DNA from 2 places in the Paenibacillus sp. 01L418 genome. Region 2 is predicted to be linked to the other one. Evidence: predicted binding sites of a transcription regulator. Region 2 holds the regulator's gene; the other holds the start of a gene.
What was found. Region 2 encodes Rex, which represses fermentation and respiration genes when NADH is low (regulators of the CRP and FNR family bind a similar motif). Its sites were predicted from a motif close to TTGTGAAATATTTCACAA; they were not measured.
Positions count from the first base shown of each region.

Region 1: the regulator Rex is predicted to act here: its motif matches at 1,111-1,128, upstream of AC1DSE_RS22600 (nitrate/nitrite transporter).

Region 1 is NZ_JBFTSN010000234.1:3,696-9,483, forward strand. It holds gene AC1DSE_RS22595 (molybdopterin molybdotransferase MoeA) at 1-853, opposite strand, end outside; gene AC1DSE_RS22600 (nitrate/nitrite transporter) at 1,241-2,476, shown strand; gene AC1DSE_RS22605 (anthranilate phosphoribosyltransferase) at 2,662-3,702, opposite strand; gene AC1DSE_RS22610 (ANTAR domain-containing response regulator) at 3,715-4,329, opposite strand; partial or broken gene nirB (nitrite reductase large subunit NirB) at 4,647-5,788, shown strand, end outside.
Region 2 is NZ_JBFTSN010000244.1:2,311-6,566, forward strand. It holds gene AC1DSE_RS23150 (hypothetical protein) at 1-80, shown strand, start outside; gene dinG (ATP-dependent DNA helicase DinG) at 97-3,003, shown strand; gene AC1DSE_RS23160 (redox-sensing transcriptional repressor Rex) at 3,000-3,656, shown strand; gene AC1DSE_RS23165 (amidohydrolase) at 3,637-4,256, shown strand, end outside.

The sequences.
Region 1 (5,788 bases), on a different contig from region 2:
CGCCGATGCTTTCCGCCGCCAGCTTTACGAAGTCGTAATCACCAACCGATACACCTCCTGTGGTTACGATCAATTCTGATTGCTCTAGCGCCGCCTTAAGCGCGTTTTCAATCGTTTTCAGGCAATCGGGTACGGACCTATGACGAATGACTGAGGCTCCAAGATCCCTAAGCCGAGCGCTTACCATGAAGCTGTTCGCGTCAAAAATTTTGCCGGATTGCAAGCTCTCGCCTGGCATGAGCAATTCATCGCCAACCGGAATAATTGTGACGAGAGGTTTTTTATATACCTGTACTTCCGTTTGCCCAAAAGAAGCTAAAATGGCGATTTCTTTCGATTTGATAGCCGTTCCGCGGTATAGCACCTTCATACCATTTCGGATATCCTCGCCCTTTTCGGCAATGTGTTGTCCTTTTACGTAAGCACGATCAATTTGAATGGATAATCCCCGTAGGTCCATACGTTCGCGTGCTGCTTCCTGCACTACAATCGTATCATAGCCAGCAGGCACGGGAGCACCAGTGAAAATACGAACCGCAGTCATCATTTTTGGCTCCATATCGTACATACGCTCTGATTGGCCTGACCGAATTTCTCCTTTAACCTGTAATAACACAGGCATTTCCTTGCTTGCACCTCCCGATGATGCGGCGTAAATGGCGTATCCATCCATTGCGGCTCGGCGAAAAGGTGGCAAGGAGAATGGGCTTTCAAAATCATGAGCAAGTACTCTGGATAGACAATCATCTAACGATACCGTCTCACAAATCGGCTCCTTCATTTCCCTTGTCAATTTCATTAAAGCGTTTGATACGGATGCCGTAAGCGGTTGAATTGGATTTAGGACCGACATGTTATCCCTCCAGCGAATGATTGGTACAAAAATGATCAGAAAAAGCCCTTTCCCGCATCTGGGAAAAGGCATCATTGCCGCAAGAGTTAGCACGCCATTGTGCTGTACTCGTTCTATAATGTATAGATTAGTTCATGTTAATTTACATGTCAATATATATAACACAATCTTAATCAATTTTTCCGAAAAATATTTTATGTAATATATATTGACATAAATATTACACCGCCCTATAATTCGAGTTGGGGTTACAAAGTTTGTGATCCAATGCATAAAAGTGGTCGCACAATGACGTGCCCCCTATGGCAATGAAGCCGCAATCCGTTCCTTAATAAGGACGGATTGCGGCTTTTTTAGTTGATTACAATAGAAAAGGGAGAGATTGGAATGGAGAGAAAAGGATTTTGGCATAGCGGGCACAAACCTACCTTATTCAGTGCTTTTTTGTATTTTGACATGAGTTTTATGATTTGGGTGCTTATTGGTCCTCTCAGCGTTATTATTGCGGCCGATTATCCGATGGATCCTGTTCAAAAAGCAAACCTCGTAGCTCTTCCTATATTAGGAGGTTCAATTTTAAGATTAGTGTTAGGTTTCATGACCGATTATATCGGGCCCAAACGAACGGCTCAGTTYGGAATGCTCTTTACTCTTATTCCATTAATAATGGGCTGGCAATTCGTACATTCCTTGGATCAGCTCTATATCGTAGCTCTACTGCTCGGTGTTGCTGGCGCCTCATTTGCTGCAGCCTTACCGCTTGCCAGCCAGTGGTACTCCAAGGAGCATCAAGGACTTGCAATGGGTATCGCCGGGGCAGGAAATAGCGGTACTGTAATTTCTACTTTGTTTGCTAACCGCTTGGCGCAACATTACGGCAGCTGGGAAATGGTTTTTGGACTTGCTATCATCCCGATCATTATCGTCTTTATTATCTTCACGATCTTTGCCAAAAATAGTCCGAACCGTCCTGCGCCTAAAAAGCTTTCACAATATGCGCAGGTTTTAAAACAAGGCGATGCATGGGTGTTCTGCGCTTTCTATTGCGTAACCTTTGGCGGATTCGTCGGACTCTCCAACTATTTGACCATCTTCTTCAATACACAATATGGGTTATCCCCAGTCAGAGCCGCTGACTTCACAACCTTTTGTGTCATTGCAGGAAGCTTCTTTAGACCTGTTGGCGGATATCTTTCAGACCGGATCGGAGGAGCGCGCATGTTGACGATTCTTTACAGCGGCGCAGGCTTAATGCTTGCAGCAGTAGCAGCCATGCCCCCACTGCCTGTCGTCATTACCTTGCTTTTCATCGGAATGATGTGTCTCGGTGCAGGAAATGGCTCTGTATTCCAGCTTGTACCGCGGCGCTTCGGCAGTGAACTAGGCCTCATGACAGGCATTATTGGGGCTGCTGGCGGATTAGGCGGGTATGCGCTCCCTCTAATTCTCGGAAAGCTTTATCAATCTACCGGCTCATACACTTCCGGCTTCTTGATCCTCAGCTCTGTGACGCTGGCATCCCTTATTTTGTTAACGGTCATGCAAATGAAATGGAAACATAAATGGATGGCTAAAGGCGGCAAAGCCCGTCTAGACGTTGATGCTTCTCAAGTTAACGTTTAATATACAATTAATCAATTAAATAAACCAAATACCCTTAAACTAAGCTGTTTGCTTAATCCAAGGGTATTTTTTTGTCGTTCTAGAGCTTTTTATGTGCAGCCGTATCGGGGTTTGAAGCAGCTTCGCCATCGCCTTAATCCGGTGATCGTTACGCACTCGGCGCGTTCTCTAAATCTGCCTGATCCTCATAAAATGTTAATAGCGCCACCGAGCATCGCGCCTTGCCATTTGCGATAAAGCTCCCATGGAGCGCATGAGTCAAGCAAATGTTGACATGTATAAATACCTTCCTCAATAGAGTCTACCTTGCCTACGAACTGCAGTCGTACCGCTCCATTTAAAAGCACCTGATTGACGAAGGCAATATGTCCTTCCCCTTGCAGGACGGCTTCCGTCATATGAATTTGCTCGGCTGGAGTCCAATCTGTATCAGGGATAGGAGTCTCTAAGCCATACGTGCCGGGATCGATAATTTGAAGCCGAGATTCACCATCTTCTACGGTAAATGTACGAGTCGGACGTTCGATGAACAGATCTTCAGATCCTTCCACTCCTTGAACGATGAGTGCTTTTCTATATCGTAAATTCGTGGCCAATTGGGTCATTCTTGCTAACACTGTATTATGATAAACGCCGAATACCAAATAAGGCGAATGGGTATAATCGATTAGCTTCTCAGCAGTATTGAGCACAGTTCGCATGCCAAGCTCTAATCGAATCGAACGCAATTGCTTTAGTGGTGGGCACCATTGCTCAGCAGGTACATAAAGAACACCCGTATCCTTTGCTGCTTTTAAAATCTGCTCACGTGGAATACACTCTGTATTTATCCCTAATTCAAGGATTATTTCATGCAGCGTAATCCCCCATTTCGGAGGTAACGGCGCTGTTCCATGTAGAGTGACTGGAAGCCCAGCCGCCGCAAGCAGAAATGCTGTTGCAAACGTAGTAAAGAACGATTTCTTCCGCCCGTCATAAGGCCCTGCACAATCTAGTCCTTGTTGTAATGGGCTTCGGTATGCATGCTTGCGACAGACTGTCACGAATGCCTCTAGCTCCTCGACGCTTTCCATCTTCATTCGTTCAGCTATAAAAAAGGCTCCGATTTGCGCCGGGGTTGCTTTCAACTCCAAAATGGAATTTGCGGCTTCGAGCGCTTCCTCATAATTGAGATCTCTGGCACCCCGTTTTCCTCTGGCAACTTCCTTTAATAGATTTGCAATCATCGCATGCCCCCCTTATTTTGAATCCTGTAGTATTTGATAAACCTTAACAATAGACGTTGCCACATCGACCATTCGCTTCCGTTCATTCATCGCTTGCTTGCGCAGTACGTCGTACGCTTCCGCCTCGGAAATGTTTTTGATTTTGCATAAAATCCCCTTTGCCATATCAATCCATTTACGTTCTTCGAGCCTACTCTCCAGCTGTTTACGTTCGTTCTGCCATTGCTGTCTCTCGAAGCATTGTTTAGAAGCGAAATGAAGCGCCCAGTGCAGCTCTTGCTCGCTCATCGTAGCTGTCAGGAGACCATCAATCGATACATCATCTTCGCAGAAGGCTGTAGATAAAGAAGCTATTGGGGTGCTGCACCACCAGAGTAAGGGTAATGCCCTCTGCTTTAGAAGAACCTCACTCCAAGCTTTGGTCTCATTTAATGGCAAGTGCAAAATAATTGCTTCTGCGCTGCTTAATTGTTGAATTGCCTTTTTTGCGTCATTTGTGCTTATGACATGGTAACCGTAGTCTGTAAGCCTATATTTCGGCGTCTGATCTTTGGGAATTTGTTCCTTTCGAGAAACTGCTTCTACTCCCGCTGCTAGTGGACGTTCTACTACTAACAAAGAACGCATATAGAAGCGCTCCCTCCTATTCGACTTAAAGGTATCAACACAAATCAATATCATTGTTACTATATATAACACGAAAACCTCTTTTTTGTCGATAACCAGAAATTTAAGAAGTGTATGTTATATATATTGACATATAATGCTGTGTCATTGTATATTTACGCTATCAGTAACCAAACATTCTCGAATACAATGGTGTATTCGTCTGAAGCGGCAAAGAAGCCTGCTTTCGTATTCTAGGGAGACGCATGTTCTTCCATGAATGTGAGGCAGGCTTTTGTTATTTTCACTCATACAGCGACTGAGAGGAGAGGAAGACTATGGTTTCTTCCAAAAAAAAATTAGTACTTATCGGCAACGGCATGGCGGGGGTTAGAACAATTGAGCATCTTCTCAAGCTTTCCCCAGAGAATTACGACATTACGATTTTCGGTTCCGAGCCTCATCCCAACTACAACCGCATCATGTTATCCTCGGTCCTAGCAGGAGGAGCAGATATGAAGGAAATCATTATTAATGGCTGGGAATGGTACAAAGAAAATAACATTACGCTGCATACGGGGCACAAGGTTACAAACATTGATTCAGAGCGCAAAAAGATTACCTCTCATTTAGGCATAGAAGTGGATTACGATGAGCTCATTATCGCAACTGGCTCCAATCCGTTTATGCTACCGCTACCTGGTGCTGACAAGGAAGGTGTTATCGCATTCCGCGACATTAATGATTGTGAAATGATGATCGATGCATCCAAAAATTATAGGAAAGCAGTCGTGATCGGCGGCGGATTGCTTGGGCTTGAAGCCGCTCGAGGACTTCTTCATTTAGGAATGGAAGTAAACGTCGTTCATATTCATCCCTACTTAATGGAACGACAATTGGATGAAGCAGCATCTAAAATGCTGCAACGTGAGCTAGAAGCACAAGGCATGAAGTTTCTTTTGCAGAAAAATACTGCTTCAATTAAGGGTAAACGACGTGCTTCCGGGCTAACCTTTACCGATGGCACAGAGGTTGATGGAGATTTGGTGGTTATGGCAGTAGGCATCAGGCCAAACATCGAGCTGGCTAGAGCCAGCGGGATTGATGTTAATCGCGGCATCATAGTCAATGATTTTATGCAAACCAATATTCCTGGTATTTACGCTGTTGGGGAATGCGCAGAGCATCGCGGCATTACCTATGGCTTGGTAGCTCCGCTTTACGAGCAAGGGGCTGTAATAGCCAAGCATTTGGCAAACATCGAAACGACAGGCTATTCGGGATCAGTCACATCCACCAAGCTCAAGGTATCAGGCGTTGATGTGTTCTCAGCAGGACGTTTCAGTGATGCTCCTGGTACACGCGCGCTAAAAATTCAAGACGATTTGGCAGGTACGTATAAGAAAATTATCATTCAAGACGGAATGCTGATCGGAACAGTACTCTTCGGTGACATATCGGATGGCGCGGAATTGTTTGC
Region 2 (4,256 bases):
TAAACAATTTGAAATCATGTCAAGAAACACCCAAGCACTTATCGTTATATTTCGGAAGCACGGAGCTGTGCTGTTTGTGAGAGGATCGGGGAATAAATGAAATTTGCAGTATTGGATTTAGAAACGACGGGACACAGCTCGGATGATGATATTTTGCAGGTTGGGCTAGTCATCGTTTCAGAGGAGCTTGAAATTATCGATACGTATAGCTCCTTTGTTCGACCTAATATCCCGATACCGGCCTTCATTACACAATTAACAGGCATAGATGAAACGGTCGTTGCGGATGCCCCAACTCTCAAAGAGGTTATTGCAGGGCTGGTTCCGTTATTGGATGATGCCGTTTTGGTCGCTCATAACGTTGGCTTTGACGCCGGTTTTTTAAACCAAGCATTAGCACGATGCGGTCGGCGTCCTTTTGCAGGACGCAGGCTGGATACCATTGAATTATTACGAATTTTATATCCTACAATTAATACGTATCAGCTTGGAGCTGTTTCTGAGCTCTTTGGAATACCACATGATCAACATCACCGCGCGGACAGCGATGCAAATGCAACTGCGCTATTGCTAATTGAAACGGTAAAAAAGCTTCGCAAATTGCCGCTGCTTACTTTGCAGCGGCTTTCCACGCTTGTAGATGACGGCAGCGATTTGAGCTGGTTTATTAAGCATACTGGGCAGCAGATGGAATATAGTACTGTATTCGAATCGAATGAATATGACTATTTTAATCAATTTGCATTGAAGGTTCGCGAATGGAGCGATGAACAGCCTCCGCGTTCAGGCGGCACAAGTGTGCTGCCATTAACAGATGTTTCATTTGACAATTATTTAGCTGATGTAAGACAACGCTTCGAACAGAAATTTGAGAATTATGAGGAAAGAGAAGCGCAGGTAGCCATGTTTCAAGAGGTGCACAGCGCTCTAAATCAGAATCAGCATTTACTTATAGAAGCAGGGACAGGAACAGGGAAGTCGCTTGGTTATTTAATTCCTGCGCTTTATTATGGCATTCAGAACGGCAAAAAAGTTGTCGTTAGTACGCATACAATCAATTTGCAGGAGCAGCTTCGTCAACGCGATTTGCCATTGCTTGAGGAAATACTGCCATTTGAGTTTAGAGCTTCGATCTTTAAAGGCAGAGGGAATTATTTATGCTTGCGCAAATTTGAAGGTAAAATCAACACAAAAGATCTTGTATCGCCGATTGAGGATACGGTTACAGCTGCTCAAATGGTCGTATGGCTTGGAGAAACGGAAACTGGCGATCAGGAAGAGCTTAACTTCGGCAACAAGGGTGCTGAGTTTTGGTCTACGGTAGCGAGCGATACGGATTCATGCCTAAATCGAGCTTGTCCTTGGTTCAAAAGATGTTTTTATCATCGCGCGAAGCATGAAGCAAACATTGCTGATGTTACGATAACGAATCATTCAATGTTATTTACGGATGTTCAAGCAGATCATCGTTTATTGCCTTCCTATACTCATCTCATTATTGATGAAGCACATCATGTGGAAGAGGTTGCAGGCAAGCATCTAGGTATGCAAATTAACTACTTCTCTTTGACGCAGGCTGTTCTTCGGCTTTATAAAGATGCGCGCTCTGGATTATTGCCTGGGCTTCGCCAGAAGCTTATGTATGAGGATGACGCACATCAAGCTTCCTGGTTAGAGACGATTGATACCGTTATTCCTATTTTCCAAGAAATTAAGGAGCACTGGGATAAGCTGTTTGAAATGTTTTATAGCTTTACTTCAACTTCATCGGATGGACCAACTGAGAATGGTCAGTCGGTATGCCGCCTTAAGAAAAACGAGCTTCCAGCAGGCTGGGAGGACGGTGTTACGGTTGAAGGAAATATCCACACTGAACTTAACCGAGTCATTCGAACCGTCGATAAAATGGTTACCGATATTAAAGACCGTGTTGACGATTCCGGTGTTCAAGCGATAATAACGGATTTAAATGGCGCGGTACGTGATTTGTCTCGACTTAAGGATGAGCTTAGAACGTTTATCACCTTAGAGCTTGTGGACTCTGTGTTTTGGATTGAAGCAAGCAGCGTATACCGCTACAGATCTGTGCAGCTATACGGTGTGCCAGTAGATGTAAGCGCTCAGCTGCAAAAATATTTTTTTGATGTCAAAGAAAGTATCGTATTAACCTCTGCAACGTTATCTGTGCAAAAATCTTTTCAATACGCGGAGGAGCAGCTTGGGTTAACTGGATATGAACAGCAGGGCAGGCTTAAAACCGTTCAATTGCCTTCTCCGTTTAATTACCGGGAGCAGGCATTAGTTGTCATTCCACGCAACTTCCCAGTACTCAAGGGAGCAGCTGTAGATGACACCTATTTGGATATGCTTGTAAAATCGCTTTCTGATGCTGCAAAGGAAACGAAGGGCAGAATGCTAGTGCTGTTCACGTCCTATCGCATGCTGAGGCAGGTCTACGAGCCGCTTAAAGAGCTTTTAAGCGTTGCAGGAATTCAAGTACTAGGACAAGGAATAGACAGCGGCAATCGCACGAAGCTTACAAGACGTTTCCGTCAAACGCCAGAGTCCGTTTTACTTGGCACGAGCAGCTTCTGGGAAGGTGTAGATATACCCGGAGAAGCTCTGATTTGCCTTGCCATCGTTCGTTTGCCATTCCAACCGCCTAACCATCCCTTAGTGGAAGCAAAAGCTGAGATGCTGCAGCGGCAGAAACAAAATCCTTTTATGAAATTGTCGATTCCCCAAGCCGTCATTCGCTTTAAACAAGGCTTTGGGCGTCTAGTAAGGACTTCACAAGACAAAGGGATCGTAATCATATATGATACTAGAATAATCGACACTTACTACGGTAAACACTTCTTATATTCACTGCCAGGACCAAAAATCGAAACGATGCATATGGATCAAATGGTCGTGCGAATGAGAGAATGGTTAACGGATGAAAATGCAGCATTGCCGCAGGAAAATCAAGCTGTGTCTAGCGAAGAGGAGGAAAAACGATGAAGCAAACGAAAATATCGGAGGCTGTCGTCAGAAGGCTTCCCGTTTATTTGCAAGTACTAAATGAAATGCTTAATCGTGAGATTCAGACCATTTCTTCGCAGGATTTAGGCACAAAGCTTGATTTAAATCCTGCTCAAATTCGTAAAGATCTCGCTTATTTCGGAGAGTTTGGACGGAAGGGCGTAGGCTACGATGTTGTATATTTAATTGAGAAGATACGTCAAATTTTGAAGGTTGATCAGACGATAAAGGTTGCGTTGGTTGGAGCCGGCAATCTAGGTCATGCCTTATGCAATTACAATAAATACTCCAAGGATAATATGCAGATTACCGCCGTGTTCGATGTACATCCGAGCAAAATTGGAACGAGCATTAATAATTTGATTGTAATGCCGATGAGCGAGCTTGCTGCAACGGTTGCAGAGCAAAATATTCGGATCGGCATCATTACCGTTCCAGCATTTGAAGCACAAAATGTAGCTAATCAATTTGTCGAAGCAGGCATAGAAGGAATATTGAATTTTGCCCCTGCTATTCTACGAGTACCGGATGAAATGCGAATACATAATGCTGATTTCACAAGGGAATTGCTTAGCTTAGCCTATTATTTAGCCAAAGAGGGAGAGACGCAGGATGAGTCAGATTTGGATTGAAAATGGTTTGTTTATAACGATGGATGACGAAAATCCATCATTTAGAGGACATATGGTTGTATCCGATGATCGGATTAGTTATATAGGTACGGCTGTTCCTGAACAGCTTTCTGAAACGGTGCAAAAAATAGACGGCAGCAAGCTGGCTTTTATGCCAGGACTTATTAATACTCACGGACATGCGGCGATGAGCTTGCTTCGCGGATATTCCGATGATCAGAATTTGCAGGTTTGGCTGGAACAGAAAATGTGGCCAATGGAAGGCAAATATGTTGATCAAGATACACGTGCAGGAAGTTCTCTAGCGATCGTAGAAATGCTGAAATCAGGTACAACAGCTTTTGTTGATATGTATGATCGCATGGATCAAGTTGCTCAAATGGTTGAGCAAAGCGGTATCCGCGGTGTTTTGACAAGAGGCGTTATCGGACTATGTCCACCAGATGTACAGGAAGCTAAGCTTGCTGAGGCAATTGCTTTTGCCCGTGATTGGAACGGGAAAGCCGATGGACGCATAACCACGATGATTTCTCCACACGCGCCTTATACATGTCCACCAGCATATATTGAACGTTTTGTACAAGCAGCTCATGACTTTGA